Regions from separate parts of the Providencia hangzhouensis genome, predicted to be linked through region 2. Evidence: predicted binding sites of a transcription regulator. Region 2 holds the regulator's gene; the other holds the start of a gene.
What was found. The regulator PhoB, encoded in region 2, activates phosphate uptake and scavenging genes when phosphate is short. The targets are predictions, from matches to a motif close to CTGTCATAAAACTGNCNNAT.
Positions count from the first base shown of each region.

Region 1: phoA (alkaline phosphatase) is a predicted target of PhoB. The motif match lies at 4,255-4,274, and genes of this name have one in related genera.

Region 1 is NZ_CP135052.1:673,464-689,796, forward strand. Features, by position in the region: gene PZ638_RS02865 (helix-turn-helix transcriptional regulator) at 1-64, opposite strand, end outside; gene PZ638_RS02870 (APC family permease) at 462-1,952, shown strand; gene PZ638_RS02875 (DUF3156 family protein) at 1,927-2,541, shown strand; gene PZ638_RS02880 (alpha/beta hydrolase-fold protein) at 2,600-4,168, shown strand; gene phoA (alkaline phosphatase) at 4,350-5,789, shown strand; gene PZ638_RS02890 (GNAT family N-acetyltransferase) at 5,997-6,527, shown strand; gene PZ638_RS02895 (DUF1435 family protein) at 6,646-6,900, shown strand; tRNA gene PZ638_RS02900 (tRNA-Leu) at 7,095-7,180, opposite strand; tRNA gene PZ638_RS02905 (tRNA-Leu) at 7,245-7,330, opposite strand; gene rsmC (16S rRNA (guanine(1207)-N(2))-methyltransferase RsmC) at 7,526-8,539, opposite strand; gene PZ638_RS02915 (DNA polymerase III subunit psi) at 8,674-9,084, shown strand; gene rimI (ribosomal protein S18-alanine N-acetyltransferase) at 9,053-9,505, shown strand; gene PZ638_RS02925 (BCCT family transporter) at 9,593-11,152, opposite strand; gene PZ638_RS02930 (aromatic ring-hydroxylating oxygenase subunit alpha) at 11,472-12,599, shown strand; gene PZ638_RS02935 (NAD-dependent succinate-semialdehyde dehydrogenase) at 12,639-14,087, shown strand; gene PZ638_RS02940 (PDR/VanB family oxidoreductase) at 14,104-15,057, shown strand; gene PZ638_RS02945 (helix-turn-helix domain-containing protein) at 15,103-16,008, opposite strand; gene PZ638_RS02950 (LysR family transcriptional regulator) at 16,043-16,333, opposite strand, start outside.
Region 2 is NZ_CP135052.1:783,867-800,199, reverse strand. Features, by position in the region: gene phoR (phosphate regulon sensor histidine kinase PhoR) at 487-1,797, opposite strand; gene phoB (phosphate regulon transcriptional regulator PhoB) at 1,821-2,510, opposite strand; gene sbcD (exonuclease subunit SbcD) at 2,761-3,975, shown strand; gene PZ638_RS03375 (AAA family ATPase) at 3,977-7,660, shown strand; gene PZ638_RS03370 (cystathionine gamma-synthase family protein) at 7,705-8,988, opposite strand; gene PZ638_RS03365 (isopenicillin N synthase family dioxygenase) at 9,037-10,071, opposite strand; gene PZ638_RS03360 (MetQ/NlpA family ABC transporter substrate-binding protein) at 10,312-11,172, shown strand; gene PZ638_RS03355 (nitroreductase family protein) at 11,526-12,125, shown strand; gene PZ638_RS03350 (type 1 fimbrial protein) at 12,557-12,856, shown strand; gene PZ638_RS03345 (bifunctional 2',3'-cyclic-nucleotide 2'-phosphodiesterase/3'-nucleotidase) at 13,023-14,972, opposite strand; gene mak (fructokinase) at 15,651-16,333, opposite strand, start outside.

The sequences.
Region 1 (16,333 bases), 110 kb from region 2:
CAATGGTATTTAGGCAGCAATCAATTAATGTTTGTTGATGAGGCTCGAATAATGGTGAAGTCATCATATTCCCTTGCGTATTAATCGAATTATTATCATGCCTCTTAATGAAGTTAACATAAAATAAACATATTAATAACGTGAAGTTGATTACAGTATTTAAAACTGATGAAAACCCCATAAATATTGATTTGGTGCTTTTTGGTATCTTTAGGGAGTTATTTATTAATATATTAATGAGTGATTTATTTGCTACATATTGATATTACTTTGATTATTTTTTTTGCCCTTCAAAATATGGGTACTTTTCGCGAGTTGCATTTTATTTCCCCTCTCTCTAGGTATCGTTCTTTAGGACGATAGCAGCCTGTTTAGGCTTATTTCTATAGTGGATATGTAGTTACTTTGTTTTTACAAAAAATTCACATTCATGACTGGGTAGAGAGTGAGAGGGATGTAAAATGAATTTATCCTCAAAATTGTCGACACATTTAGAAAAAGGGAAAGTTGGCTTTCCGACCACATTGGCGAGTTCTGCCGGCTTGATTATGGCTAGCCCCGTTATTTTAACCGTTACGAGTGGATTCGGTATTGGTGGTGATACATTCGCCCTAGCGGTGTTATTCAGCTTCATTATGATGCAAGCTCAGCTAACCACATTTTCGGAGGCTGCGGCTATTCTACCAACTTCAGGGTCGGTATATGACTATATATCGTGTGGAATGGGGCGTTTTTGGGCGATAACTGGCGCACTTTCGGCTTATTTGATTGTGCATGTGTTTGCAGGAACTGCCGAAACGATCCTTTCAGGAATTATGGCGCTCGTTAACTTTGAGCATCTCAATACTGTCCTAGAGACCAGTAATTCATCTTGGATGGTCGGCGTGGGATTAGTTGTCACGTTTGGGATTTTAAATGCATTTGGTATTGAGGCCTTTGGTAAGGTCGAGGTTGTACTGACATTCGCCATGTGGTCTACGTTAGTGATTTTTAGTGTGAGCGGTTTGATGTTGCCGTTTCATGTCGATATGGACGGCTGGTTCGGTCAGCCACTTAATACGGATCCAACGCTCATCCTTAGTTTTGTGGGGATGGCAATGTTTATGTTTGTTGGTTGTGAACTTGTTACTCCAATGGCGCCTGAAATTAAAAATTCTGCCAAGGTGATCCCTCGCGCGATGACCACGGGTTTATTCTGCGTCGCACTCTGTATGGTGTTATTCGGTGCAGCTCTAGCGAACCAAGTGGAAAATGTGGTCGTTGACCCGCAAACAGGCACACGCTTACTTGAAACACCGATGGCAATCCCTGCATTCGCTGAAATTGTCATGGGCGAGTTTGGGAAGTATTGGATAGGTGTCGCATTATTATTGGCTGGTGGAGCAACCATTAATACGTTAATGGCAGCGGTACCTCGTATTCTTTATGGAATGGCGCTTGATGGGGCATTACCACGCATTTTTGCTTATTTACACCCGCGTTTCAAAACCCCGGTATTCGGTATTTTAGTCGCCGTGATGATCCCATGTTTGCATGCTTTTGCTATTCAAGGTGACCTTGACCGTATTATTCCATTGGTACTGGCGGCGGTGTGTTCTTGGGGGACGGCTTACTTGTTGGTAACGATTTCAGTGGTGTTATTGCGCATTCGTCGACCTGACTTACATCGTGCCTATCGTTCGCCTTTTTTCCCTATACCGCAAATTATTTCGAGTGTCGGAATTATTTTAGCTATTGTGTATATCACTCCTCCTGGCATGAATAAGTCGGATGTCTATATTCCCTTTGCCATTATGTTAGGTTTAACAGCAGGATATGCATTAATTTGGACTGTTTTCGTACAGAAAGTTAACCCATTTAAACCTGTAGATGTTGAATCCGTTTTATCGAATTCCTTTGCTGATGAAGAAATGGAAGGAGGCCAACTTGAGCCATTACGTAACCTCGCCTAAACCATCTTTGTGGGAAAGAATCGGTAAGCTCACTCAGCAACGTTTGCCTGCCGGATATCAAACAGGATTGACACTTAACCGTGTTGAAAAGGACATGGCGCCTTATACATGTGAGTGGGGAGCACCCGGAGTGCTCCTTGTACAGCCTCAGCCTGAGCTAACCATTGAGGTAACTGAGCGACCAAGAAAATTGTTTCTCGCTTTTATCGTATATAGCCGCTTTGCGGTATCTGGCCAGTGTACTAATGATATCAATGCAACAATTGAAGTAAAAACCCGTGGGAGTATAAAGAAAAAACATATCCATTTCGTATCGAAACAAATGGATGGTCATAAAGTTATCGAGTGGTTGAATGAATACCCCGTTATTCGGCAAACATTAGAAGAGCTGGAATTTAATCATTGCAAGATAGAGTTTAGCAGTGGCCGTTGGCGTTGTGAAATAGAGCCTTATACGGCATCAGAAATGGTGAGCCGCATCCCAGCGACTCGTCGTTATTTGAGATTAATACAAAAACAACGTTATTATTTATTGAGTGCGCTGCAGTTAATTAACCAACTGATGGAAAAACGTGCTGTGAGCCATTGAGTTTAAAAGAGTTTTTTGATAGTAATAATTATTATCAATTGACTTGCTGGAATTTGATGTGAAATCTTTGCCTCTTTTAGGTTGTATGTTGTTGTCATCTGCTGCAATGGCAACGCATTCTGACTGCATACGTTTATCTGAGCTTTCCTTTGCTGAAGGGGTGCATGATAGCGAAGGTCATAGTTGCTTATCTTTTGAAGTATCACAGCAAGATTTTATAAAACAACGTGGTGAAGGTCTTTCCAAGGTCCTGTTATTGGATTCCAATAAGCAGCCAGTGCGTGCATTGCAAGAGTATGGTTCAGTACAAGAGCCCCATAGCGCGGATTATGTAGTATCAGAAAATGGGGTTTATTATCTAGTGTTGAATGGTGAGCCGGGTAAACCTTGGCAATTAAAGTTTGACATCAGCCAGTACCAGCCTTTAGCCATTAAAAAAGATAATGAACCTATTAGCCCGATGCTACAAAGTTTGCTTGATGAACATTATCAAAATGGTGATACAAGCGCATTTTGGCAAGCTGTCGCCGCGCAAGGAACCCCTCTGGTTGAAGCGTTTTCAAATCGACAAAAACGCGTGACATTTCTTTGGCGTGGCGCGAAAGCAAATGCCTATATTCTAGGGGCGCCGTCAGGTAATCACGAAAGAATGGCCCACTTGGCGGGAACGGATATTTGGTATCGTTCTTTTATCATTCCTAATGATACGTTATCACAATATAAAATTGCACCGGATATACCTTCTGTGCCTGAGGGCGGCTTTGCTCAACGTAAAGCGATTTTAGTCACAGCGCAGTCTGATCCTTATAATTCTCATGTTATTCCTTCGCAACGCGTAGATAAATATAACCGTTTTTCGTTGTTATCATTGGTACCGAACATACGCCAATGTCACTTCCCTGATGTAGAAAACAGGCAGATTAAAGGCCGTTTAGAGACATTTACGTTGACGAGCCAGGTATTAAAAAACGAAAGAAAAATAACGGTTTATCAGCCTAATATACCAATGGAAGCTCCGGCGCTATTGGTGTTATTAGATGGACAAATTTACCTGAAAGACTATCAGATGGAGAAATTTTTTGATAAGTGGATAAATCAGGGGAATTTTCCTGCTATGAATATTGTATTTGTGGATAGCATCAATTCAGCGCGTCGTGGTGATGAGCTTCCTCCTAATGATGCCTTTCCTAAGTTGCTGGCGGATGAACTTATGCCCCAACTCGCGGAAATGGGAATTCAAGCACCTGCAAGCCATACGATTATTGCGGGTTCCAGTTATGGAGGGCTTGGGGCGACATGGAATGCGTTACAGCATCCTGAAATTTTCGGTAATGTCATTAGCATGTCAGGATCTTATTGGTGGGCTCCGAAGGATAAAGACCCTGAATGGTTGATTCGTGAAATCGAAATGATGCCAACACAACCGATCCGTTTTTTCCTTGAGGCTGGCCTTTTTGAACAACGTGGTAGTTGGGGGGGAATTATTCAAAACCACTACCGGTTATTCGATGTTCTAAAACATAAAGGTTATCAAGTTGATGCCATTGAACTCCCTAGCGGGCACGACTACGTTTCTTGGTGTGAAACGCTTTATGAGGGAACAAACCAACTTGCGTCACAATGGTAAATAGCCCTAACGCTCATTCACAAAAAGCAGCTTATATTTAGCTGCTTTTTTACATTTATGACTAACGTCTTCATTTCGCCATAAAAGCGTCATTCAACTGTCATCTGGCTCCTTTAGCATGCCTTTCATTATTTGAAATATACATCTTCTCTTTTCATTATTGATTGGCAAGGAAACAGTTATGACTGGTAATTTTATGAAATCCCTTTTAGCTGTCACGGTAAGTACTTTAATTTTGGGGAGTACAGTCCCTGCCTACGCGGCTGATAAAAATGATGCGGTGTCAGAAAATCGTGCAGCGCAAGGTGATATCACCAAATTTGGTGGTGCGCGTCGTTTAGCGACAGAGCAAACTGATATCATGAAAGCCGCACTTCACAATGGCCAAGCCAAAAATGTGATTTTATTTATTGGTGATGGTATGGGTGACTCTGAGATTACTGTTGCTCGTAACTATGCAGAAGGCGCTTCAGGGTTCTTTAAAGGTATTGATGCCCTGCCAATCACTGGCCAATATACCCATTATGCGTTAGATAAAAAAACACAAAAACCCGACTATGTAACTGACTCTGCGGCGTCTGCCACCGCGTGGTCTTCCGGTGTGAAAACCTACAATGGTGCATTAGGGATTGATGTATTTGGTAATGACCATGAAACATTAATTGAGATAGCTAAACGTAATGGTAAAGCGACGGGTAACGTCACAACTTCCGAGATTCAAGATGCAACGCCTGCTGCGCAATTTTCGCATGTGAGTGCGCGTAAATGTTATGGCCCTGAGGAAACAACAGAAAAATGTGCGGCTAACGCGCTAGAAAATGGCGGTCGTGGTTCAATTTCAGAACAACTGTTGGTAACTCGTCCTGATGTCACGCTTGGTGGTGGCGCTAAGAGCTTCAAACAAGAAGCAAAGGCGGGTGACTACAAAGGTAAAACGTTGGAGCAACAGGCGATTGAGCGTGGGTATAATATTGTGCGTGATGCTAAGTCATTAGACAGCATCAAAGTTGCAAATCAAGATAAACCCGTTCTGGGCTTATTCCATGATGGTAACATGACCGTTGCATGGGAAGGCCCGAAAGCGGTTCACTACGGTAATATCAACAATGCGCCATTGGAATGTAAACCGAATGCGAAGTTAGACCCTAATGCACCAACATTGGCTCAAATGACGAAAAAAGCGATTGAGCTGTTAGAAGTCAATCCAAATGGTTTCTTTTTGCAGGTTGAAAGTGCCTCTATCGATAAGCAAGACCATAAAGCAAACCCATGTGGCCAAATTGGTGAAACTGTTGCTCTCGACCAAGCTGTACAAGTCGGCTTAGATTTCGCTAAAAAACATGGTGATACATTAGTTATCGTGACTGCTGACCATTCACATTCAAGCCAAATTATTCCAGAAGGAACAAAATCAACGGGCTTAACGCAAGCGTTGATTACTAAAGACGGCTCTGTGATGGTGGTAAATTACGGTAACTCTGAAGAAGATGATTCTCAAGAGCACACCGGTGCTCAGTTACGTGTGGCGGCTTATGGCCCACATGCGGCAAATGTAATGGGTCTAACTGACCAAACTGATTTGTTCTTTACCATGCGCGATGCAATGGGATTGAAGCAATAAACCAACCCTGTAGTGAAAATTCTCCGCAATAGGATGTTGCGGGGGATTTTTTTATTTTCTAGTATATTTTCTTCTTATTTTTCAACCGTTCCTCAATAAACTTACTAAATATTTGCACTTCTTTTTTTATCCGTTATCTTGAGAAATTGAATCATCTGATAACAATAAATGTGCTTCTTCATAGGCACAAATAATGAGAATGGCATAATGAGAGAAGTTCGCGAACTACAACGAGATGAAATCCCATCTGTTTGGTCTATCGACCGCACTGAATTAATTGAAAACCTTTATCTGTATCAAAATGGCGAATTGGTGCTATCCAAACAACGGTTTGATATGAAAGGTTGGCCAGAAGGTGAACCTGAAGCCTATACCCCTCATTTGTTGGAAGGTTATGACCAAGGGGCGATATTTCTTGGGGTTTTTGAGCAGGGCAAGCTAATTGCTGCCGCAAGTTTAGATAATGTGTGGCGCGGTGAGCAAAAAAATTTACTGCAATTATCTTTCCTGCATGTGAGCCACTCGTACCGTGGCCAAGGTTTAGCAGGGATGTTATTCCAACAATGCGCTGAAATAGCGATGCAAAAAGGGGCAAAGGGCTTATATATTTCTGCGACGCCTTCAGAAAATACAGTGCATTTTTATCAACACCTAGGCTGCACCTTAATTGCACAGCCTGATCCTGAATTATTTGCATTAGAGCCCGAAGATATTCATTTTATTTATCTATTTTCGTAAGTTTTTATTTTGTAAAATAAGTGTTAATTTATAGGGAGTGGAATAAAAAAAGCATTGAAATTTACTAAAAACTAGATATTATTGATAATCATTATCATTTAAGAGTGTTGAGGTCACTATGCCAACTAGCATATCAAAAACCACAGGTTTAAAGCGTATAGGCGCTGGCCTTTGGGGAGTCTTTGCTGTGATATTGTTGAGCATTGCTTATGTACTCAATAATATGGGCTTAGATAATCTAAAAATCATTATGATTATCATGATGGTAGCAACTGCAGGGATGTTATTTAATCGCGGTTCTCGTCGTTTATTGATTATCCCAGCTGTGATTTCACTTGCATGTTTTATGATGGCCTTTGTACTACAACGGTAGCTCTATAATCTAATTAATAATTAAATAGAACAGAAGAAAGTGGTATCGAAAGATATTGATAATTGAATGGTATTCAATATAACGGTTTATTCAAATGATTTACTATTGTCTTATAGTAAATAGTCAGATAAGGCAGTGTTAGCATTACAGAGAAGGTCAAAAGGGCAAGATGTTATAAAAAAATGACTGACCAGTGGTGCGAAAGGGGGGACTTGAACCCCCACGTCCGAAGGACACTAACACCTGAAGCTAGCGCGTCTACCAATTCCGCCACCCTCGCAATACTGTCACATCAATACTACTGTCACATCAATACTACATTAATGTGATTTATCCAAAGTTAGTGGTGCGAAAGGGGGGACTTGAACCCCCACGTCCATAGGACACTAACACCTGAAGCTAGCGCGTCTACCAATTCCGCCACCCTCGCAATACCTAACTAAACTTTGATTCATCAATGCTTTTAACCAGCAATAATGTGGTGCGGATTTTAGGCTAATTTCGACGAACGTCAATAATTTTTTTATGTAGTATTTTTGATTGATGAAAAAATGGCCGGTGAGGGTTCACCCGCCATTAAGTTGTATGAAAAATTGTGCTTTAGTCTAATTTATTCGCGAATAAATTAACGCTTAACCGCTTGGTAAACTTTGAATTTTCCCGTTTTGGCAAGTACTTCATGGCTACCAAATGCTTTATCGAGTAAATCAGGGTACGGTAAGAAAGCATTCGCGACGATCCGCAAACGGCCACCTTTTTTCAGGTATTTAGGGGCTTGGTAAATCATATTTTCAACCGCACGATAACTGGTGTTTAGGCCATCATGGAATGGAGGGTTAGAAATAATCCAATCAAATTTATCGTTAATATCTGAGTAAGCATCACTCGCGATGACTTCGCCAGCCAGTTTGTTTGCCTCAAGAGTGGATGCAGCGGAATCTAGCGCAGACGCACTCACATCACTTAAGGTGAGTTTTAGCTCTGGGTTTTGCGAGCCGAGAACTGCGGCGATCACCCCATTACCACAAGCTAGATCAAGCAGATCGCCGCTCATTGGATCAGTTAGCGTTGATAACAGTAGATCACTACCGATATCAAGCTCATTATGGCTAAATACCCCTGGCAGTGCGTTAATTTTAACATTATCAATCTGATAATGACGCCACCAGCGAGCAATATCAAAGGTTGTCGGTTGTTCTAATTCACCATAGTACAAGCCACAGCGGCGTGCTGAGTCAATTTTTTGTAAGCTAGCGATCCCTTCCATAATGGATTCGGCGCTTTTAACACCACTACGGTTTTCGCCAACGATAAAAATTTGGCTACCCGCAGCGAGGTGAGTACAGAGGTCATCGAGTTGGAAACAGGCTTCTTGCTTGTTTTTTTGCCAAAAATAAATGAGAGTATCGCAAGGCTGGATAAATTCCGCGGGTGTTGTGGCAGAGAATAACGCCATATCGCCCATTAACGGTTGTAAGCGTTGCCAGTGATGATACTGGTTGGTGATGACACGAACACTAGCTGCTTCTAAGGTTGCAGCGAGTTCATCCTGAATGTCACCAGCCAAAATGACATGACGATCTGTAAAATGTTCGAGATGGCGTTGAATAACTTCGCTGGCAGGTGTCAGTAATGACATATTCTGTCAATCTCCTAAAATAATAAAAAAACCGATGACCATCTTACCAAAGATAAGAGAAATAGCATTGCTCTGTTGGCGCTATTAATCCCCTTTGATAAGATGTGGTTGTAAAATTGCGACTGGAAAATCAAATGACACGACGTGACAGGCTTTTAGAACAAATGGGGATCACTCAATGGATGGTGAGAAATCCTGCCGTGTTACGTGGTGAACGTGGTGTAAGGATCCCAGCGTCGACTAAGCTTATTATTATTACTGATGAGAACCTTGATTTAAATAGCCAATTGCTAAAAGATATTTTTCTTTCCATGAATATTGCACAGGACGATGTGGTTTGTGTCAATTCAGAGCAATTAGGTTTAATCCCAACACCAATAATAACACCATGTTGGGTATTAGGTGATGAAATCCAGCCTGAAGGTTCAAAAGTCATGTTTACTTCACCTGTTTTGTCTGAGCTAAGTACAAGCTATAGCGCTAAACGGGCACTATGGAAACAAATTTATCAATATGATGAAAATTTCAACACTAAAGCAATCTGATCTCGCAACTGCTTACTTAATTGAAAAGTTAAGCCATGATTTTCCATGGACTGAGCGAGTTTTTTATGGGAACCAAGGGGAAAAGTACCATAACATAAAAATATCCGTTAATAATCAGATTATTGGTTATGCAATAACACAGTGTGTTCTTGATGAAGCGACTTTGTTTAATATTGCCATACACCCTGATTACCAAGGGAAAGGCTATGGCCGTTTGTTGCTAGAACAGCTCATCGAAGAACTTGTAAAGAAAGGCATTCTCACGTTATGGCTAGAAGTGAGGGAATCAAATACATCTGCTTTGCATCTATACGATAAGTTAGGTTTTCACCAAGTGACGGTACGTAAAGATTACTACCCTGCTAAAAAAGGCCGAGAAGATGCTTTAGTACTTGCTTTGACTCTATTTTCTGATGAATAAATTTAAGTAACGAATAATTTATTATTAATATAATTAAAACCCCAATATGTGTCATAACATATTGGGGTTTTGTGCTTTTATGGACGACTATTTTTCAATTTCAGGAAGAATAGGTTTATTAATTAGTTGGATATTATCTTTTAACTCTTTTTTTGCCGCAGCTTGTGCGTTAACTTCTTCATTGAGGCCTTTATATGTGGAATAACACATAATTAGCATCATGATGGATAACGGTACAGCCATGGCGACCAGTGCAGATTGCAAACCAGATAATCCGCCGGTCATAATTAGTACGATCGCGATTGCTGCAATAATGACACCCCAAATGGTTTTAGTGACATGAGACGGATTTGGGTTCCCATTTTCACTGACCATTCCCAGTACAAATACCGCCGAGTTAGCTGATGTGATAAAGAAAATCAGTACCAAGGCAATAGCTAAGACACTAATAAATGTCGATGCAGGGAAATAATCTAAGAACTTAAACAGTGCAGATGTGACATCGGTTTTTACAGCATCTGCTAGTGCGGTTTGCCCTAAGTTTTGAATTAAATGGATGGCAGAACCGCCCATAACTGCAAACCATGCAAAAGCACTTAATACAGGAATAAATACTGCGCCAATCATAAATTCTTTGATTGTTCTTCCTTTTGAAATACGAGCCACAAAGCTGCCAACTAACGGTGCCCATGCTATCCACCAACCAAAGTAAAACAGTGTCCAGTTAGCAATCCAAGTACCGTCATTATAGGGTTCAGTACGAAATGACATACTGACAAAATTTTGGACGTAATCACCAATACCTTGGAATAAAACTTTTAAGATAGTTTGGGTTGGGCCAGATAGAAAGATAAATGCCATTAATCCGAGAGCAAGTATGATATTTAAGTTTGATAGGTGTTTTATTGCCCCTTGTAACCCGGAAATCGTCGAAGCAATATAAACAACAGTAATAATAGCAATCAAACCAATTTGTACATAAATACTAATGGGCAATCCCCATAAGTAATTCATACCACTGTTAACTTGTAGTGTACCAAAGCCTAATGATGTGGCGATACCAATGACGACGGATAACATCACCAATATATTGATCCATTTCCCGACAGAGCCGTAGATCCGATCCCCAATCAATGGATAGAAAACAGAGCTGAGTGAAGATGGTAGTTTTTTTCTAAATTGGAAATAGCCTAAAGCTACACCGACAAGCGCATAACAGGCCCATGCAGAAACCCCCCAATGCAGATAGACATATTGCATGGCTGCTTTAGCAGACTGTTCTGTTGAACCTTGGCCAATCGGCGGGCTGATATAATAGGAAACAGGCTCTGCTACCCCCCAGAACATCAAACTTATACCAATTGAGGCACTGAATAACATCGCAATCCAAGTGACTGTACGGTATTCCGGTTTGTCATTATCATCGCCAAGGCGTATGTGACCAAATTTGGAAAAACCAAGAAACATACAGAAGCTGAAAAAGATAAAAACGGAACCTAGAATAAACCAACCTAGATTGTTATAGATAAAACTTAAGGCGGAATTTGAAAAAGCTTCCAGCTTATCAGGAATAAATGCACCAAAACTGATTAACGCTAGGCTAAAAGCTAGCGACACGTAAAATACGGATTTTTTGTTATTCATCATACCTCTTCTCCAGTTGCTCACTTATTTTTCTTTTATGAGAGTTGGCTTGCAGGGAATACTCGTTGTGTTTTAAGGATACTTTTTTATTAGATGCTACTTTTGGTTTACAAAGAATAGCCATGCAAAGATTGTGCAGTCAACAAGAAATTAACCAATTATTAACAGGTGAGTTAAGGGTGATTGGTTTAACTGATTGTTATTATTAATTTAATCGTTTTTGGTTAAAAAATTATCAATATTTCATTTGATCATTAATGCGATCTGCATTAACATTCCTAAAAAAGATGTTAACTATAAGTTTACATAAGTGAGGGCAATTATGAGCAATGCAGCTAAAGTCATTTCGATTAATGATCACCTTGATATTGATAACGCATGGACAATCCCTGCGCGTTATTACACGTCTAATGATGTTTTTGAGTATGAAAAAGAAAAAATATTTGCTAATTCATGGGTTTGTGTCGCTCATGTTAGTGAAGTAAAAGAAAAAAATTCCTATATCACTCGTGAGCTCATTGGCGAAAGCCTTGTGATTGTTCGTGGTCGTGATGATGTATTACGTGGTTTTTATAATGTATGTCCACACCGTGGACACCAGTTGATCAGCGGTGAAAGTGGCAAAGTCAAAAATGTGATTACTTGCCCTTACCACGCGTGGGCATTCAAGCTAGATGGCCAATTAGCACATGCGACTAATTGTGAAAATGTAAATAATTTTGAAGCCGATGCAATGTCATTAAGTAGCTTCCATGTTATTGAACATGCAGGGTTTATCTATGTAAATATGACTGTAGGTGATCCTCAGCCTATTGAAGAGCAACTTCCTGGCTTAGCCGAAAAAATGCAAGAAGCTTGTGGAGTCATTAGCGATTTAAAATTGGCAGCGCGTTTTGTTAGCCATACTCCTGCTAATTGGAAAACTATCGTTGATAACTATATTGAATGTTATCACTGCCCAACCAATCATGTGAGTTTCGCCAGTTCCGTGGATGTCAACGTATACGAACACCAATTATTGGATAATTGGACTGTTCAAATTGGCAAGGCAAAACCCTCTGAATCCTCCTATCAGTTTGATGAATCTGTTTTAGATCCACGTTTCTTTGGTTTTTGGATTTGGCCAAGTACCATGTTCAATATGCCTCCAGGCGGGGATTTCATGACGGTAATTTATGAGTTTCCAGTGAACGCAGGGGAAACCTTGCAGCACTATGATATTTATTTCCTCAATGAAGAACTGACCGAATATCAGAAAAACTTAGTGGAATGGTATCGCACCGTATTCCGCCCAGAAGATCTGCGCTTGGTAGAAAGTGTACAAAAAGGATTACGCTCACGGGGTTATCGTGGCCAAGGCCGCATTATGGCAGATAGGCAACGTAGCGGGATCAGCGAGCACGGCGTTGCCCATTTCCATAAAATCGTCGCTGGTGCGCACACTGAGTAATCACGTTATTTATTATAAAAATAAAAGGAGAAGTCACAAATGCATCATTTAACTCACCCTGCACTATTTCGTCAGTTATGTTACATCAATGGGCAATGGGTTGATTCAGATAAAAAAATCCCTGTGACTAATCCTTTTGACCAATCTGTGCTGGGAACGATCCCCAGCCTGTCTGCAACACAAGTGGATGAGGCGATTGAATATGCTCATTCTGCAATGGAAGGTTGGAGTAAGCTGACTGCTAAAGCGCGTTCTATCATTCTACGCCGCTGGTTTGAGCTGATTGAAGCCCATGTTGATGATCTTGGGCGTTTAATGACGCTCGAGCAAGGTAAGCCACTGAATGAGGCAAAAGGTGAAATTCGCTATGCCGCTTCCTTTATTGAATGGTTTGCGGAAGAGGGGAAACGTGTTTATGGGGAAACCATCCCGCAAACAGTGGGAAGTAACCGCATTTCAACGATTAAACAACCGATCGGTGTGTGTAGTGCGATTACTCCGTGGAATTTCCCCGCAGCGATGATCACCCGTAAAGCAGCACCAGCACTGGCCGCAGGTTGTAGTATCATCATTAAGCCTGCAACAGAAACGCCTTTTACGGCGCTTGCCTTAGCACAGTTAGCAGATGAAGCGGGCATTCCTGCTGGAATATTTAACGTCATTACTGGGGACTCTCGTGTTCTAGGCGAACGTCTAACTAAACATGAGCTTATCAGTAAATTTTCGTTCACCGGTTCAACGCAAGTTGGCCGAGTTCTATCTGAGCAGTGCGCATCGACGATTAAGAAAACATCACTCGAACTGGGAGGAAATGCGCCTTTTATTGTTTTTGATGATTCTGATATCGATAAAGCGGTAAAAAGTGCGGTTCAAGCCAAATTTCGCAATGGTGGGCAAACCTGTGTTTGTGTGAACCGTTTTTATATTCAAGATACGATTTTCGATGAATTTCAGACCAAGTTCGTTGCAGAAGTCGCCAAATTGCAAGTCGGTAATGGCCTTAAAGCGGGAATTGATATTGGGCCTATGATAACGACACGTGCTATTGATGGTATGAATGAGCTATTACAGGATGCACTAGCGAAAGGTGCACGCCAATTAACCTTAGGTAATGAAGTAGCGGAGTATGGCAATTTCTTTAATCCAAAAGTCCTTGTTGATGTTGATGACTCAATGAAGATTGTTCATGAGGAAATTTTTGGCCCCATTGCAACATTGATTCGTTTTAGTGATGAAAATGAAGTGATTACTCGCGCCAATAATACGATTTATGGCTTAGCGGCTTATTTCTTTTCTCGTGATGTGAGTCGTGTATATCGTGTAGCTGAAAAACTACAAAGTGGCATGGTCGGTATCAATACAGGCTTAATTTCTAATGAAGTTGCTCCCTTTGGTGGAGTGAAACAATCAGGTTTAGGAAAAGAAGGCTCTCGATATGGTATTGAGGATTATTTAAGTACTAAGTATCTGTGTTTAGATATTGAATGATGAGAGGGGCACTGTGATGAACCAACAAAAAATTGCAGTCAATGTCAGTCGAATTGAGCAAATTAGCCCAAATATTAAAATGTTCGAGTTTGTTGCACAAGAGGGCGCGCTAATGCCTTTTAGCGCAGGCAGTCACATTACCGTTCATATGGGCGAGCAGGCTGGTTTACAACGTGCATATTCGTTAATCAGCGACCCGCAGCAGTGTGGCAGTTATTGTATTTCTGTCTTGCGTGATGAAAACTCGAAAGGCGGTTCTGCATTTATGCATGAGCAGCTATCGCCAGGGGATAGCTTGTATCTGTCCCCAGCACAGAATTTTTTCTCGTTAGCACCGGATAACCAATGTAAGCATATTTTGATCGCCGGTGGGATTGGGATCACGCCTTTTCTCTCTTATCTCTATGAATTAGAAGAAAATGGAATGGATTTTGAACTTCATTACTGTTTTCGTGATAGTACAACGGTGGCATTTCTTGAACATTTACAACAGCGTATTGGCTCGCGTTTATTTCTTTATGACGGTAGCCAAGGGCAGCGAATGTCTGTCGAACAGTTAGTTAAAGCACAAGGAAGTAATAGCCATCTGTATGTATGTGGCCCTCAATCATTAATTAATGAGGTGATTGAAAAGGGTCATCAGCACCTGGGTGAATCACAGGTTCATTTTGAAAATTTTGGCGAAGTTGCCAGCGAAGGGGATTCATTTGAAGTCTATTTCCAACGCTCAGGCTTTAGTTTGGAAGTCGGTAAAGATGAGTCTATTTTGCAGGTAATCGAAGCAGATAAGCGCATTAACGTGGAATGTTTATGCCGTAATGGGGTTTGTGGAACCTGCGAAACGGCAATACTTGAGGGAGAGGCTGATCATCGTGACCACTACCTCGATGATGATGAAAAAGCTGAGCAGAAAACGATGATGTTGTGCGTTTCGCGAGCTAAATCTAAACGATTAGTCCTTGATTTATAATCAAAGTTGCCCCGCTTAGGCCATAAGTGGGGCAAAATACCTGTTTTAAATATCTTTTAATTCAAACATTAAAAAAGGCTGTTTTTCATCATTAAAGTGTTGATAAGCCGTAATTTGCTTGTCTTGAAATACGATTTGACCACGCCCTGTACGAAATACTTCATCTAACCATGGCTTATGGTTGATCACTAATTGATATAATAAACGTTGTAGTTCAAGGTAATCTATTTCAGTCGATTGATTGTGTAAGTTGCTGGCTAATATTTCGCCTGCTTTATCTGTAAATACGACTAAATGATTGAAATGAGATAATAATACATCAAAATAGCATTTGATTTTACGTAGGCGTAGTTCGGTATTCTTACGTTCGGTGTTGTCTAAACTGATCCCAACCAGCTTTGTCACTTTGCCATTAGGGCCTCTGACTCCTGTTGCTCGGGATGTGATCCAACGGTAATCGCCTTCCCAGTTAATTTTAAAATCCATTTCATGGGCACCGCCTTCACGAATAATTTTGGAATATCCATTAACCAATTTTTCTTTGGAGTCATGGCTCATTAAAGCCCAGAAATCTTCATTACTGGTGATTTTGATACCATAAACGGCTTCAACGTTGTCCGAGTAGTTCAATTCCCCAGTTAATAAGTCCCACTCCCAGGTCACGATATCTGCGGATTCTTGAAGATGGACTTCGTTGATGTTGCGCATGACGCCTGAATTGCTAACAGTGACTTGGTTATTGGTATACTCACCGTATTTCAACCATATCTTGTCGACATCCAATAACGTGGCGAGCTTTTCAAGATTATCTTCATCAATCATGCCGCCTTTCGTCCATTTGTTAACCGCCGTTCGGGAAACACCAAGGGCTTCAGCGGCTTTTAATTGACTCATTTTTTTCTGTTTTAGCAATTTCAACAAACGTTCTTTGAATGTCTCTGTTTCTGTCATCAATTCATGTTTACCTTATAACTTATGGAGTTAACTAAAAACCATGTGATAAGTGAGTAGCAAGGTATTGCTCTAGATTTTCGATAAAGACTCTAAGATTAGCACTCGTTCGGAGGCTTCTCGAATATACAGCATAAACATCTGCAGTTTGATGCCATTGCGGTAACACTCGTACTAATTGGCCTGACTGTAACTCAGGCCGCACACTCCATTGGGAGCGCAATAGGATCCCTTCACCACTTAAGCACCATTGCTTGGCGACTTCACCATTATTGACGGTTAATTTGCTATTGGGAGTGACCGTCATACTTTCTTGCTGGTATTC
Region 2 (16,333 bases):
TGTTATTTTTAAGTGACAAAATAGAAAATTATGGGTTTACACTTAGCAACCCTTTGAAATATATATAGCGAGATAGAATTCTGATAAACATACTGTTAACAATATAAAAAAGTATATTTGCCTGTATCACACGAAATGAAAAGTCAAAAAACAGAAAAATTCGCCAATAACTGACAACAAGTAGAACTTTTATAGGGCAAAAAGGCAATAGCAAACCTAAAAACAAGAATAAATAACTAAACTAATTTTCAGAACTAGTGATTACTTTCAGCAAAATCCCAATACTCGTTATATGCTTTGTTCGAAAAATGAACAACTCATCTTTTTCTAGTGATTAGAATTGATTATTTAACAGAATATATAATTAATGTGACAGCAATTATAAGCATTAAATATATGAATATTGAATTGAATATGCATATGGATTGGTGAATAGAAATAATCCACTTTATTAATATTTTGATTATATTAATAAAGTGGAATTATTTACCCATTTTTAAGTTTTTTATCATCAACAATTAGTACTGTTGGTAACGTAAATGAAAACTCACTCCCTTTACCTAACTGGCTCGTCACCACCAACTGACTACTATGATGTTGTAATGCATGTTTAACAATAGCTAACCCAAGGCCAGTACCTCCACCGCCTTGGCGGGAACGTGCTTTATCTACTCGATAAAAACGTTCGGTTAAACGAGGGATATGCTCTGCGGGTATCCCTTGCCCGTTATCTCTCACACTAAAACGCGCCCCTTGCCCGCTTCTCTGCCAATCAACCCAAATTTTGGTGCCTTCAGGCGTATGGCTGATCGCGTTATAGACTAAGTTCGCCACTGCACTACGTAATTGCTCTTCATTACCATGAACACGCAATTTTTCATCAACATGAAATTCAAATTGATGACGCCCTTGGCTTAAACTAAGCGCTTCTTGCTCAATCATTTTGAGAATGACAGGGATATTCACTTGCTCATCAAGGTTAATTTGAGGGGCAATTTCGATGCGTGATAGCTGCAAAAGCTGCTTAACTAAGTTATCCATGCGGTGCGTTTGCTCTTGCATAACATGCAGTGCTTTTTTATTGACCGCAGTCACGTTTTCTTGGTCATCCATAACCTCTAGGTAACCTTGAATGACAGTGAGGGGAGTCCGTAATTCATGGCTCACATTCGCAAAAAAGTCCCTACGCGCCTTTTCCAAACGACGTTTTTCTGTCACATCTCGCGCAACCATCAATAACTGCCCTTCGGTATATGGCAAGATACGAAACTCAACGATTTCACCACTATTGAGCTCGATAGTCAGCGCTTGGTCATAACGTTTGATGGTGAAGTAACGGCTAAAATCAGGATAACGTAGTAAATTAAAAATATGTTGACCATTATCTTCAGGCCAACGAAAGCCAAGCAAAGCCTGCGCATGGCGATTACACCAGAAGATATTCCCTTCGGTTGTCATCATTACCACTGCATCAGGTAGTGATTCTGCACCACTACGAAACCGTTTAATTAACTGGCCTAATTCACGGCGGCGTTTTCGATTACGTTGCTGCATCTGGTAGATACCATAAAAAATGGGTTCCCACCCACCTCGCCCTTCAGGGGGCAACATACTTTTATCTAGCCATAACCAGTAAGAAAGCTTGAGCAGGTTATACCCATGCCATATCAGTGCAGCAAGTAGCGATATCACTAATAGCCACGCTAGGTGGCCAATAAAAACCGATAAAATAAGGGCGGGTAAGATAAATAAAAACAGCCCCCAAATCAGCTGCTTAATCGATAAACGTTCAAGCACGCATGCCTCTCCCTTTGTGGGTTTTAATAACGGATAGAAAAACGATAACCTGTACCACGTACAGTTTGTACCATTTTATCATGACCTTCCGTCTCTAGTGCCTTTCTTAACCGCCGAATATGCACGTCAACGGTTCTATCCTCAACATACACATTGGCTCCCCAGACATAATTTAGTAGCTGTTCTCTACTATATACGCGTTCAGGGTGAGTCATGAAAAAATGTAGTAATTTATATTCAGTTGGCCCCATATCAATAGGGATGTCATTGCTGGTCACACGATGAGAGGTAGGGTCTAATGTTAACCCATTCATTTCAATAATATCTTCCGTCGCCATTGGTGAAATACGACGTAAAATTGCCTTTACCCGAGCAATTAATTCCTTCGGTGAAAATGGCTTGATAAGATAGTCATCCGCGCCAACTTCCAAACCTTTTACGCGGTCTTCTTCTTCTCCTCGTGCAGTTAACATCATGACAGGAACGTCACGTGTTGCGCTATCACGCTTCATATGTTTAATTACTTGGATACCGGAGCCCCCTGGGATCATCCAATCCAGTAGGACGAGGTCGGGTAGCGGGTCAACGAGTTGTGCAATCGCACTGTCATAATCATCAGCTTCAATAGGCTGAAAACCATTCTGTTCTAATACAAAACAAACCATTTCTCGGATGGGCGCTTCATCTTCAACAACTAGAATGCGTCTTGCCATGATTGTTCCTGTAAAATTAAGAAGACATTTAAAATGTGAAAGCATTATGCGTCACTTTTATGACAGAATTATGAATATCAATGGGTAAAACGCATATTAATCTTTATTTTAACGGTTAAATGTCATTTAAGTGAAATATTTCCGCAACATGGTAATAAAGTCACAAACACCCCTCACCCATTATATGGATCAGGTATACTCTCATTATCGAACGTTCATGCTCATTATTGATGATAGGAATTGATAACTCATGCGCATTATTCATACCTCAGACTGGCACCTTGGTCAGTATTTTTTTACCAAAAGCCGTGCGCCTGAGCACCAACATTTCTTAAATTGGCTAGTTGAGCAAGTAGAACTACACCATGTTGATGCCGTCATCGTTGCAGGTGATATATTTGATACAGGTTCACCACCGAGCTATGCACGTGAGCTGTACAACAAATTTATTGTCGACTTACAAAAAACAGGTTGCCAACTGGTTATTTTAAGCGGTAATCACGACTCTGTTTCTGTACTCAATGAGTCAAGTGCTCTACTTCGTTACTTGAATACACAAGTCATTACGTCTGGAAGTGAGCCGCATGTTATTACCTTAGTGAATAAACAAACACAACCTATCGGCTTAGTTTGTGCCATTCCTTTTTTACGTCCTCGGGATATTCAACTGAGTATCGCAGGGCAAGATATTGAAGAGAAACAACGCTCACTACAAAGCGCTATTCATGATCATTACCAAGCCAGCTACCAACTCGCACTAGAACAACGAGCCGCTTTAGGGTTGGATATCCCAATTATTGCAACTGGCCATTTAACCGTTGTCGGCGCAGCCTTAACTGACTCTGTGAGAGACATTTATATTGGTACGTTAGATGCGTTTCCTTCTGGGGCCTTTCCCCCTGCTGACTATATTGCCCTTGGCCATATTCATCGCCCCCAAGTGATTGGAGGACAAGAAAATATTCGCTACTGCGGTTCACCTATTGCATTAAGTTTTGACGAAACAGCGCAACAAAAAAGTGTCTGCCTTATTGAATTCACTGGAAGTGAATTAACTCAAATTACCCCCTTGAAAATCCCCATTATTCAGCCATTACAAAGCATTAAAGGATCCTTAAGCCAAATAGAACAGCAATTAGAGATATGGAAAGATTACCAAGGTGATAAACCGGTTTGGCTTGATATTGAAGTCGCTTCACAAGATTACCTCGCTGATATCCAACAACGTATTGAAGCGTTGACACAAGACCTCCCTGTCGAAATCGTGATACTACGCCGTGCACGCAAGCAAATACAGGGACAAAACCAAACCTTGGCCAATGAAACATTGAGTGAACTCACCGTAGAAGACGTTTTTTTACGTCGCCTTGCCCAAGAGTCATTAGAAGATCCTGAGCGTGAACAGCGCCTAGTGCAGTTATTTCAACAATCTTATGACGCATTACAAATGAGCAAGGAAAGTTAATATGAAGATTTTAAGTTTACGTTTAAAAAATATTAACTCCCTTAGAGGTGAATGGAAAATTGATTTCACTGAAGAGCCATTTGCTAGCAATGGGCTATTTGCCATTACAGGTGCCACAGGTGCAGGAAAAACCACTTTATTGGATGCAATTTGCCTCGCGCTTTATCACCGAACACCGCGTTTAAAAACCATTTCTAACGCACAAAATGAACTGATGACTCGCCACACTGGGGAATGCCTTGCGGAGGTGGAGTTTGAGGTCAAAGGCAAAGCTTATCGTGCCTTTTGGAGCCAAAGACGAGCAGGAGGAAAACCTGACGGCAATTTACAACAGCCTAAGGCGGAACTTGCAACGGTTACTGATGGTAAAATATTGACCGTAAAAATCACAGAGATAAAGGAATTAGTAGCACAAATAACTGGGCTTGATTATGAGCGTTTTACTAAATCAATTTTACTCTCTCAAGGTGATTTTGCTGCGTTTTTAAATGCTTCAGAGAAAGAACGCGCTGATTTACTTGAAGAAATTACAGGCACTGAAATTTATAGCCAAATTTCAATTTATGTTTTTAATCAACACAAGCAAGCTAAAATTGACTTAGATTTGCTAAAAGCGAAAGCGCAAAGCATTAATTTACTCACTGAAGCAGAACATCAAGAGTTATTGGCACAACAAAACCATTTACTTGAACAAGAGACTCAAACCAAGCAACAGCGTGCTCGCCACCAACAAGGGGTTAATTGGTGGCAACAATATCACCAACTCACCCAGCGCATGCAATCACTTGATGATGAGCTTAAAAAAAACGAGCTTGAGTTCCAAGCTGCTCAGCCTCAGTTGAAACGGTTGGCGGACAGCGCTCCGGCAGAATCTCTTCGTCCGTTGTGGCAGGAAGTTGAACGCCTGCAACTACAACTCACTGAATACACGAATAAACAACAACGTTTGCAACTTAGCTTGCAAACTCAGCAAGCTGAACGTGCCCCACTGCAAGAGAAGTTGTTGAAATCACAATCCGAGTATCAACAACACCTTGATTTCGCCAAACAACAACATCAATTGATTGATGAAACTGTCAGGCCTCTGGATAACCAAATTGCACAATTGAAACAGCAGCAGTCTGAAATTACGCAGCAAATTGAGCAACAGTACAAAACTCTTCAGCAAAAACAACACTTAGTTAATGAGACACAGAATCAGATCCAAAATGCTCACATTGAGTTAAAGAAACACAACCAATTCCTAGAAGCGCACCCAAAAGACGCTGAACTGAGTTCCCAAATAGGTAGTTGGCAACAACAAGGTTATTTTATTTTCGAATTAGCCGACAAACTGGCGAATTTGCACAATAAACAACAAATACTTTCAAATGGCGTCGCACAGTTACAGCGACAACAACAGCTGCAAACTGAAAAATTATCCCAAAAACGTCTCGAGTTAGAGCGCAGCACCGTCGCATTCAAAAAACAAGAAGAAACCTACAAACAAAATCAAGAAAAACATGATGTTAACACCATCAACCAACACATTGAACAGCTACAAGCTCGATTACAGCATGCCAAGTTATTACCCCTAATATTATCTCAATGCCTTAATACTCAAACACAAAAACAGAAAGAAATTCAAAAAGATGTTGAATTAGCACAAAGTATCACTGCAACGCAAAAAGAGTTGAGCATTGCCCTGACACGTATTAATGAGTTAGCCCCACGCGTCAAACTAACCAATGATAAATTACAATTAGAACAAAAAATTGTCAGCCTAGAGCATGAGCGCCAGCAACTCATAGCAGGTAACCCCTGCCCATTATGTGGTGCAACAGAGCACCCTGCAGTTAACGATTATCAATCAATCCATCTCAATGAAACGCAGCAACAACTCATTGAACTAACAGATAAACTCGACCAATTAAAACAGCAACAAGCTCAGTTAGAATCACAACTTCACACACAAAAACAACGTCAGAACGAAAACTTACAGCAACAACAGCAAACCAATGAACAATTCGATGCTTTTAACCAACAGTGGCAAAAGGCATGTGAGCAAGCACTCACTCCTGAGTTAGCCCAAAATGAGCAAGCCGTCACCCTCTTAGTTAATCAATTAACGGATCAATTAGCTACGCAACAGAGAATAGTGGCGGATATGGCGGCTCTAGAACGTGAATATCAGCAAGCCAAACATCATTTACATGAACAACAAGCTAGCTTTACACAGCTGCAATCAGAACTGTTATTAGTCGAAGAGCGTTTAAAAAACCAAACGCAACAACTTGATGAGCTCCAAAAAGAACATAATCAGCTCCAACAGCGTAAACAGATACAAATAGAGCAATGGCAATCCACCCTAGATCCATTTAACTTAAGCGCGCCAGATAAAGATAAGTTTGATGAATGGTTTCGCGAAGTTACTCAGCGAAGTGAGCGCTTTAATAACCAAAAAATGGCGGCGCAAACACTTAGCCAACAAATTGAAGTCAATAATGCCACATTAAAAGTTGAGTCAGCACAACTCCGTATTCTCACTCAACAAATTGAACAAGAAGAAAATCGACTTAAACAAATTGAGTTAGGTTTAGAGCAAAAAATAGCGCAACGGAAAACACTGCTTTCTGGTTTAGCTATCAGCCAATTCATTCAGCAATTGAATGATAAACAAACCATCCTTTTCCAAACTCAGGAACAATTAAGTAAACAACTCAATGAGATTGATAAAGCCATCGCCTCAATGAATGGAAGCTATCAAGAGCTCATTGACGCCAGTGAAAAAACAAAACTGGCACAAAAACAAGCCAATACCCTGTTCACTCAATCACTTACAGATAGCCCATTTAGCCATCAACAAGCCTTTCTTGATGCGTTAATAAGCCACGAAGAAAAGCAACAATTAGAAGAGCTAAAACAGCGCATAAACCAAGCTCGTATTCAGTGTGAAACACGTTATAAAGAGGGGCTACAGGCGATTGAAGCACTGAATCAACAGCGTATTGCTGATTTTTCGGCGCTTACTGAAACGCAATTACAAACAGTAGTCACTCAACTTGATGAAGAAATTAAGCAAATAAACCAAAAGCAAGGCCAGATAATTAACCAACTCAGTGCAGATAAGCAACTGCGCCATCAGCAACAAGATTTACTGCAAGAAATAGAGAAAAGCCAATTAAGTTATGACGATTGGAGCTATCTCAGTTTACTTATCGGCTCCGCTGAAGGGGATAAATTCCGACGTTATGCACAAGGCCTAACTTTGGATTGTTTAGTTTCTTTAGCCAATCAACAACTTGAAAAACTTCATGGCCGTTATTTATTACAGCGTAGCCACCAAGCAAACCTTGAGTTACAAGTTATTGATGGCTGGCAAGCAGATAGCATTAGAGACATTAAAACGCTTTCTGGCGGGGAAAGCTTTTTAGTGAGTTTAGCATTGGCCCTAGCGCTATCCGATATGGTGAGTCACCGTACACAATTGGAATCGCTCTTTTTAGACGAAGGTTTTGGGACTTTAGATGCAGAAACGTTAGATATTGCCCTAGATGCATTAGAAAGTTTGAATGCATCCGGCAAAACTATTGGCGTAATTAGCCATGTGGAAGCAATGAAAGAGCGCATCCCCGTACAAATTGCAGTGAAAAAAGGCAATGGACTTGGTTTTAGCGAACTTCCCGCACAATACCGCATCAGTTAACGCAATTTTGTGATTATTCAGGGTGGGAAAGCCCACCCTGATGATTAAATCGCCTCTAATGCTAGTTCCAATGCATATTTAAGGTCATTCACATTTTCAATACCAATTGATAAGCGCACTAAATTATCACTAATACCAATATGTTCCCGGACCTTTTGAGCAACACCTGAATGGGTTGTGGACGCCGGATGGCTGGCGAGCGACTCAGTCCCTCCTAAGCTAACTGCTAATTTAAAGATAGCTAAGTTGTCTAGAAAACGAAATGCATCCGCTTCATTACTCCCCACATTGATAGAGAAGGTTGAGCCTGCACCAGTGCATTGTTTTTGATAAACTTGATGTTCCACACTCCCTTCCGGAAAAAAAGCAGGAAAATGCACTTTGCTGACTTTAGGGTGCTGATGGAGATATTCAGCCAATATTTTTGCACTCTCATTTGCCCTTTCCATACGTAACTGTAATGTTTCTAATGACCGCCCTAACATCCAGCTAGAATGGGGGTCAAGCTGTGTACCGATGGCATTACGTTGCGCCTTCACTTTCTTGACTAACTCCTGACTTCCAACCACAGCACCCGCAACTAGGTCTGAATGCCCTCCCACATATTTAGTTAGTGAGTACACACTTAAATCTGCGCCTAATGACAACGGCTTTTGAAATACAGGCCCTAGCAACGTATTATCGCAAATGACTAATGGAATTTGTCCATTTTGGTTCGTCGATATCTGCTTTGCCACTTGGCTAATTAATTCAATATCAACAAGTGTATTCAATGGATTAGACGGCGTTTCAATATAGATAGCCGCGACTTTTTTACCTTTTTCGATACGTTTAGCAACGTCTAAAATAGATTCTTGCTCATAACCATTTTGAAAAGGAACCGAAGTTATTCCAAAACGGGCTAACGTGTTTAAAAATAAGGTTTCAGTTCCACCATAAAGTGGCTGAGAATGGAGTAACACATCACCCGGTTGCAATACTGCCATTAAGCACGTTGTAATTGCCGACATACCAGAAGAAAATAGCGCTGCGCTTTCTGCCCCCTCATACAGGGCGAGTCTGTCTTCGACAATCTCACTATTTGGGTGGTTAAAACGTGAATACACCAATCCTTGTTTATGGTTTTCGCTCGTTTGTGTGCGCCCACTAACTAAGTTAAAAAAATCTTTCCCTTCCTGAGCGGTTTTAAATACAAATGTGGATGTCAGAAAAACAGGTGGCTTAATTGACCCTTCTGAAAGCTTAGGGTCATAGCCATAACTCATCATTAAGGTTTCTGGAGATAATTCTTTACCTTGTAAGTCCTTTTTATAGCTCTGTTCTGACATTTTTAGCTCCAATATGGTTTATCATCATATCTCTAACGACTCGACTGCTCAGATAATATTATTATTACTTATTATTTGCTCATATTCCTTAGGATAAAAGCGACGTGTGACCGTTAAATGGGAGCGCAAGCGCCCTTTAATGACATTTTTTCCGAGGTTGGTAAATAATGGATTCAATGGATCGCTATCAGGCCCTAACGCTTGTTGCGCTAAATAATGGGGTAAATTTAATAATGGGACTTCTTCTGCAAAAATATTTGGCGTAATAAAATAAGCAATAGAATAACGAGAATGACTATTTTTACGCCTAACAACTTGATGAACATTCGCACGTAAATAGCCATTAGTGGCTAATTCAAATACTTCTCCAATATTTACCACAAATGCATTTTCCAAAGGTTCAACATCTATCCAGCCTACATCTGTTTCAACTTGTAGGCCTCCACTATTGTCCTGCCATAATAAGGTTAAGATCCCCGCATCTTTATGTGCGCCAACGCCTTGCTCTCCTTCATTATTATTTTCTCTTGCCGGGTAATGAATAAGTTTTAATAAATGTTGTGCCGGCTCGGCAATAATTTTATCAAAACTATTTTCAGGTAATTCTAGTGCAACTAAAAACGCTTTAATTAATTTTACTGCAATGGTTCGCATTTCACTTTGCCACGCAAGTGCCTGAGATTTAAGTTCAGGTAAAGATTGCGGCCATTGGTTTGGCCCGTGTAAATTAAACCAGATAGGGTCATCTTGATTAAGTTGCAATGCAGGTAACTCTTCACCAATATCAATCTGTTCACGGTAATCCGGCTGGCTACGAGTGCTCTCTTCCGTGGATGCTGTATACCCACGAAAATGCTTTGAGTGCTCCATCGAAATGCTTTCTTTTTCGCTTTGAGGTAAGGCAAAAAATTGTTTAGTTGTGGCTAATAGTTGCTCACGTGTACCAACAGGAATATTGTGCCCAACAAGATAAAAAAAACCAATTTCTCTAGCAATAAACCGTAATTTTTTGTAGAAATTCTCTCGTGTTTCAGGGTTTTCGAGTTCTTGTAAATCAATAATGGGTAATTGTGTTATAGACATATTAATCGACCTTCTAAAATATTTATTTAAATAATGAATAAAATTCAAGATATATTTATCACTCGATTAAATACCACATCTGATATTACTAAAAATAATTTAAAACTATATCGATATAACTTTTTGTAACAGTTAACATCTTATATAACTGAAAATAAGAAATACGAAAAAAATATTATTTATAAAGCGTTATTTTTATTTGGTTAGATACCGAGAACAAAACCAATTAGAGATCATCAAATGAAAAAACTACCTGCAGTGTTATTGTCCTTGTCGTTATCAGCCTTAGTGGCTTGCTCCCAAGAAGAAGACACCAATGAAATTACAGAACCACAAAAAGTAACTTCACAAAAAATTATTATTGGCAGCCACGGTAGTGATGCGGATATATGGAAATTTATTGCCCAATCACCGGAAGCTAAACAAGCCAACCTCGATATTGATGTCAAAATTATTGACGATGGAATAACACTCAACGTCGCTACCATTGACGGAGATGTTGATGTTAATGCATTTCAATCTTGGAGGTTTTTAAAAGATTTTAATAAAAATCATAATAACCAATTAACGGCGATCTCAACCACCTACTTTGAGCCAATGGGCATATATTCGGTAAAACATAAAAAATTAGCTGATTTACCTAAGCAATCTATCGTTGCCATTCCCAATGATGCCGCCAACCATATACGTGCACTTAAATTACTTGAAAAGTCGGGGTTAATTGCATTAAAACCTAATTTTAACCAAGCCACAGGGTCTACTAATGATATTGTCTCGAACCCTAAGGACTTAGTTTTTAGGCAAATAAAATATGCTCATGGCCCAAGAGCATTGCCTGATGTTGATATTGCAGTCATAGGTAATACCGCTGCACAAGAAGGCGGGTTAAACGTTTTAACTGACTCGTTATTTAGGGAAGAGAATGATGAGACTATTATTAATAATATCAATTTATTAGTTGTTAAAACAGATAACAAGGATAACCCTAAATTTGCCAAATTAGCAGAACTGTACCACACTGAAGCGGTAAGAAAGTACATCATTGATAATTTTGGTGGAACTAAAATCGAAATAACCAAAAATGTTAGTGAACTCAATTAAGTAAAACTAGTTATCATTCTTGCCTAGCAGGATTACGCCTCTTGCTAGGCTCTTTAATGCCCCATCTATTCTCTCTTTTTCTATGCTCAATTATTTTATATGTATATTATTCATTTGTGCCTATTAATGTCATCTCCCATCATAAAACCTCACCAGAAACATATTTAATATATTGATTTTAAACAAATTAAAAGCAAAGCTTAACTTAGTGCAAAAATTTGAACCTTATCGTTAAATTTTTTTTCTATGATTTTTCATTCGCCAAGTTATAGTAATAACCATTGAAACACACTACGGCTTCTAAGATTTATTCAATAAAATGCCGTGCGCTAATGAAAAGCTAGGAGACTAAAATGTCTAACGCATTTATCGAAATGATTAAAAATCGTCGTACTATTTATAACCTCGGCGATGCTTTACCAGTATCAGAAGAACACGTCACGAAACTAATTAAAGAAGCAGTTAAACATTCACCATCATCATTTAACTCGCAAACGTCTCGTGTGGTAATTTTATTTGGTGCTGAACACAAAAAATTGTGGAATATGACTAAAGAAGCACTGCGTAAAATTGTTCCTGAGCAAGCCTTCGCTTCAACAGAACAAAAAATTGATAGCTTTGCTGCAGGGGCTGGTTCTATTCTGTTTTTTGAAGACGAAAACATCGTAAAAGGTTTACAAGAACAATTCCCTTTATATGCGGATAATTTCCCAATTTGGTCTGAACAAGCCAGTGGTATCGCACAATTTGCAGTCTGGACAGCATTATCACAAGAAAATATCGGTGCATCTTTGCAACATTACAATCCACTGATTGATAATGACGTTCAAACAACATGGAATGTACCAGCTAACTGGATATTACGCGCTCAAATGGTATTTGGTTCGATTAATGCACCCGCTGGTGATAAAGACTTTATGGACGACGATGTTCGTTTCAAAGTTTTCAAATAAACTAGAATACTAAGAATTTAAATAATCCTCTCGTAATATATTTACGAGAGGATTTTATTTATTTGATATAATCAAGGTGAATAATTCAATGTCATCACCAATGATGATCATAGTTTTAACTTATAACTTATTCTAAATTAATCCGCACCCTCAATAAAACATATTTATTCAAAATAGTTTATCGAAATAAAAAGAAATATTTACAATTATACTATTATTATTACACTCGTGTTACCGTCTGACTATTAATTGAACATGCGAAATTTGACAACTACATAAGTTGATATTTATCAATTCATTAGCCAATCACCCTACTAAACTCTAAGTATATTTTCATTTTTAGTTTTGCATTATAGATATTTGAACTACACTAAAAGTGAGAGCACAAAAACACGTTCCATCGTGTAAGTGTTATTAAGGGGGGGTGGACTATGAAAGGTTTATCTTTACTAACATCTGTTGTTGCTATAATCATTTCAAGTTGTTCTTTCACCTATGCAAGTAATAATTCATCAGGAGGTACAATTACATTTACAGGTTATATCTATGAGCCACAATGTTCAGTTAAGGTTGAACATAAAGAGCGAGTGAATATTACGTGTTACCGAAAAGGTAAAGATGTTTCAATAACTGGTTCTTTAAAAAATGGCCAAAAGGTAGAATCTGAATATGTGAAAGTTGAGTATGATAAACACACTAAGTTACCTATGTTAAATGTCTTTTATGAGTAGCTCCATAATGGTTACCTTAATCATAACTGCTCGGAATATTTAATGTAAAAATTGTCTTAATATTCCGAGCACTATTTTCCCCTCTAAAAAGTACCTCTTAAACACATTATTTAGCCACTAAAAAGCCCACCCGTAGGTAGGCTTGAATGATATCAATGTGTTCAGATTACTTCTCGGTTAAATCTATTTGATAAATAGCGAAACCAATATCATCAGTACCGACTTGTTTCATCGGATACTGCGCATTCTCTTTGATGAATTTTGCTGCTTTTTCACTTGGTGCAGTTTCAAAGCGAATATCCAGTTTTTTGTCTGTTTTAATTGGAGTGAATGACCAATTATTAGCCGCTTTAGTCGCAATTTGTCCTTTATTTTTAGACTCTTTAGCAATATAAGCCGCTAAAATAGAACGGTTTTCATCCGGTGATGCAAATGCAACATTATTATCACCTGTTCCAGCAAATTTACCGCCGTAGCCACGGTAGTTATTCGTTGCCACTAAGAAAGTTGCTTTTGGATCAATCGGTTTACCTTGGTAGGTTACGTTTTTGATTCGGTTAGCATCTTTGTTGACTGTTTGGCAATCAACATCGTATTTCGCTGGCTGAGTCAGGTCGATTTGGTAATTTACACCACTAATTGTATCGAAATTATAAGTTCTGAAACCATTCCAATTCAATAAGCTTTGTGGTGCTGTTGATTGTGGGTTGATTTGATTGAACATCCCGGCTGAACATTCTAACCACTCGACGACATCCGCACCTGTGGCTTTAACTACAACTAATGTATTTGGATATAAATATAAGTCAGCAGCATTACGGAAAGTTAAATCACCTTTTTCGACTTCAATAAATTCAGTCGGTGAATTTTTACGTCCACCCGCTTTAAATGGCGCTGCGGCTGCAAGAACTGGTAAATCTGCGAGGTCAGGGTCACCTTGAATAAAGTTTTTGGTGTAATCGATTTGAGCATCATTCACGATTTGTACAGTTGGGTCGCTTTGAACCAATGCTAAGTAGCTGTACATATTTTCGGATGCTTTACCGATATGTTTTCCGACAAACTTACGAGTATCTTGGTGTTCTTGTTCAATAATTTTTGCTAGGTCGCCATCACGCTCAACCAAGGCTTTCTTATTTGGTTTATCATAGACAGGGCGTGCATGAGCTGTTGCATCAACCACTTTCCACGCGCCATCATCATTATTGACCACTAAATCAACCACACCTAAATGATCACCCCACTGTCCTGGCATAACCGCAGGTACACCATTAACTGTTCCCTTTGCAATATCAACACCTTTGATATCGCTGAAATCTTTGCTAGGGAACACGCCGTGTGAGTGGCCAAACATGATAGCGTCGATACCTGGGACTTCACTGAGGTAATAAACTGAGTTTTCAGCCATTGCTTTATATGGCTCTTGAGAAAAACCAGAGTGAGGAATAGCAACAACTAAATCCGCACCTTCTTTTTTCATTTGTGGTACAAATTTTTTCGCAGTTTCAGTAATGTCATTAACTAAAACTTTGCCTTCTAAATTTGGTTTATCCCAAATAAGAATTTGTGGGGGAACAAAACCAATGTAACCAATCTTGATAGTGTGCGTTTTACCGTCTCTATCTTTAACCGGTGTATCTACAATAATGTATGGGTTAAAGTAGTTTTTACCCGTTTTCGCATCAATAATATTAGCGTTAATGTATGGGAATTTTGCGCCATCAATAGCTTTATGTAAGAATTCTAATCCAAAGTTAAACTCATGGTTACCGAAGTTACCTACGGTGTAACCCATAGTATTTAAAAGTTTATGTGCAGGGTGAGATTCACCGTCTTTTAAACCTTCACCTACTATATAGTCTGCTAATGGGCTACCTTGGATTAAATCTCCGTTGTCCACTAATACTGAGTTTGTCGCTTCTTGTTTAGCGGCTTTAATTAATGTCGCGGTACGAACGTAACCAAATTGCTCTGTCGGCTTGTCTCTATAATAGTCAAAATCAATGAGGTTGCTGTGAACATCCGATGTTTCCATTACGCGTAAATCAACTGTTGCTGCGTTCGCATTAAATGCGACTAACATAGCAAGTGTTGAAAGTTTTAATACTTTATTCATGTAATCCCCTTAGTTGCCATTATTGAGAGAAAATTGCCTCTCAAATCTGAGTACCTACCCTGTAAAATTGAACAAATAAACAACAAAGTTAGCGTTAAAATTTTACACTATGTGCATGACGTCAATTTTTAATGATAATACACTGCAAACAGTAACCATTTTTTGTGACTAAATCACGGTTTTCATCTTTTTATTGAGCTTGATTTTTATATAGCTCACAAAAATGAATTAATGATGACAAATTCACCTTAATTAACTCAACTTATTCCATTGAGGAGTTGTGAATATTTTTCGTAGGAAAAAAAGAACTGTGATTTATATCACTGAGTATTAAAGAAACTTATTTAACTTAAATTTCTGTGCTTTATTTAGCCAAGAAAGCACCTTTATTTTTACTTATCCTTTTTATTCTATAAATATATCCATCAAATTATTTTCAATTAATCTAAATTTAATTTAAGAAATAAAAGATGATTATTTAATCATTAGTTTTATACATATTTTTCATTTGATTAGAAATTAAGTATTTTTCCTAAAGAACTTTCATTTGATTAGAAACCAAGTATTTTTTCTAAATAATTCGAGTTGAGGCAAGGCGGCAAAAGAGAGTATCTCGGGGAGCATACACAAGTATGTGACCCGAGTAACCGAATGAAGCCAACACCGCGACAGCGTAAATTAGGACGAAAACAACCAAGCAGCTCCGCGAACCCCACTCGAATCGCCATGCACCGCCTTACGAATCGGTGTATCACACTCCCTACCAAACACCCACTGACGAATACGCTTTGGTAGCTCTTCATAGAGGCAATCAACATTACTCATTCCGCCCCCTAGCACTATCACATCTGGGTCTAACATATTAATGGCTTGTCCAAGGGCTTTTGCAAGGCGATTAAGGTAATTTTCCAGTGCAATGGTGGCATGCTTATCACCTGTTTGAGCTAATGCAACAATTTCCATCCCCGTTTTTTGGCTTCCTGACATTTTTGCATAATCCGCCATAAACCCTGTACCTGAAACAAACAATTCGGTGCAGCCCGTCAGCCCGCAATAACAGCTTTCTGATACTAGAAACTGCCTATCTTGCTCATCTTGCCATGGTAAAGGGTTATGCCCCCATTCCCCTGCAACGCCATTTCCCCCTGAATGCACTTGCCCATTTATCGCAATTCCTGCACCACAACCGGTTCCGATAATAACAGCAAACACGACCTTCTCACCCGCTCCTGCACCATCAACCGCTTCTGAAACAGCTAGGCAATTAGCGTCATTCGCCATTTTTACTTCACGGTTTAATAGATGACTTAAATCGGCATCAAACTGTTTACCATTAAGCCATGTGGAATTGGCATTTTTAA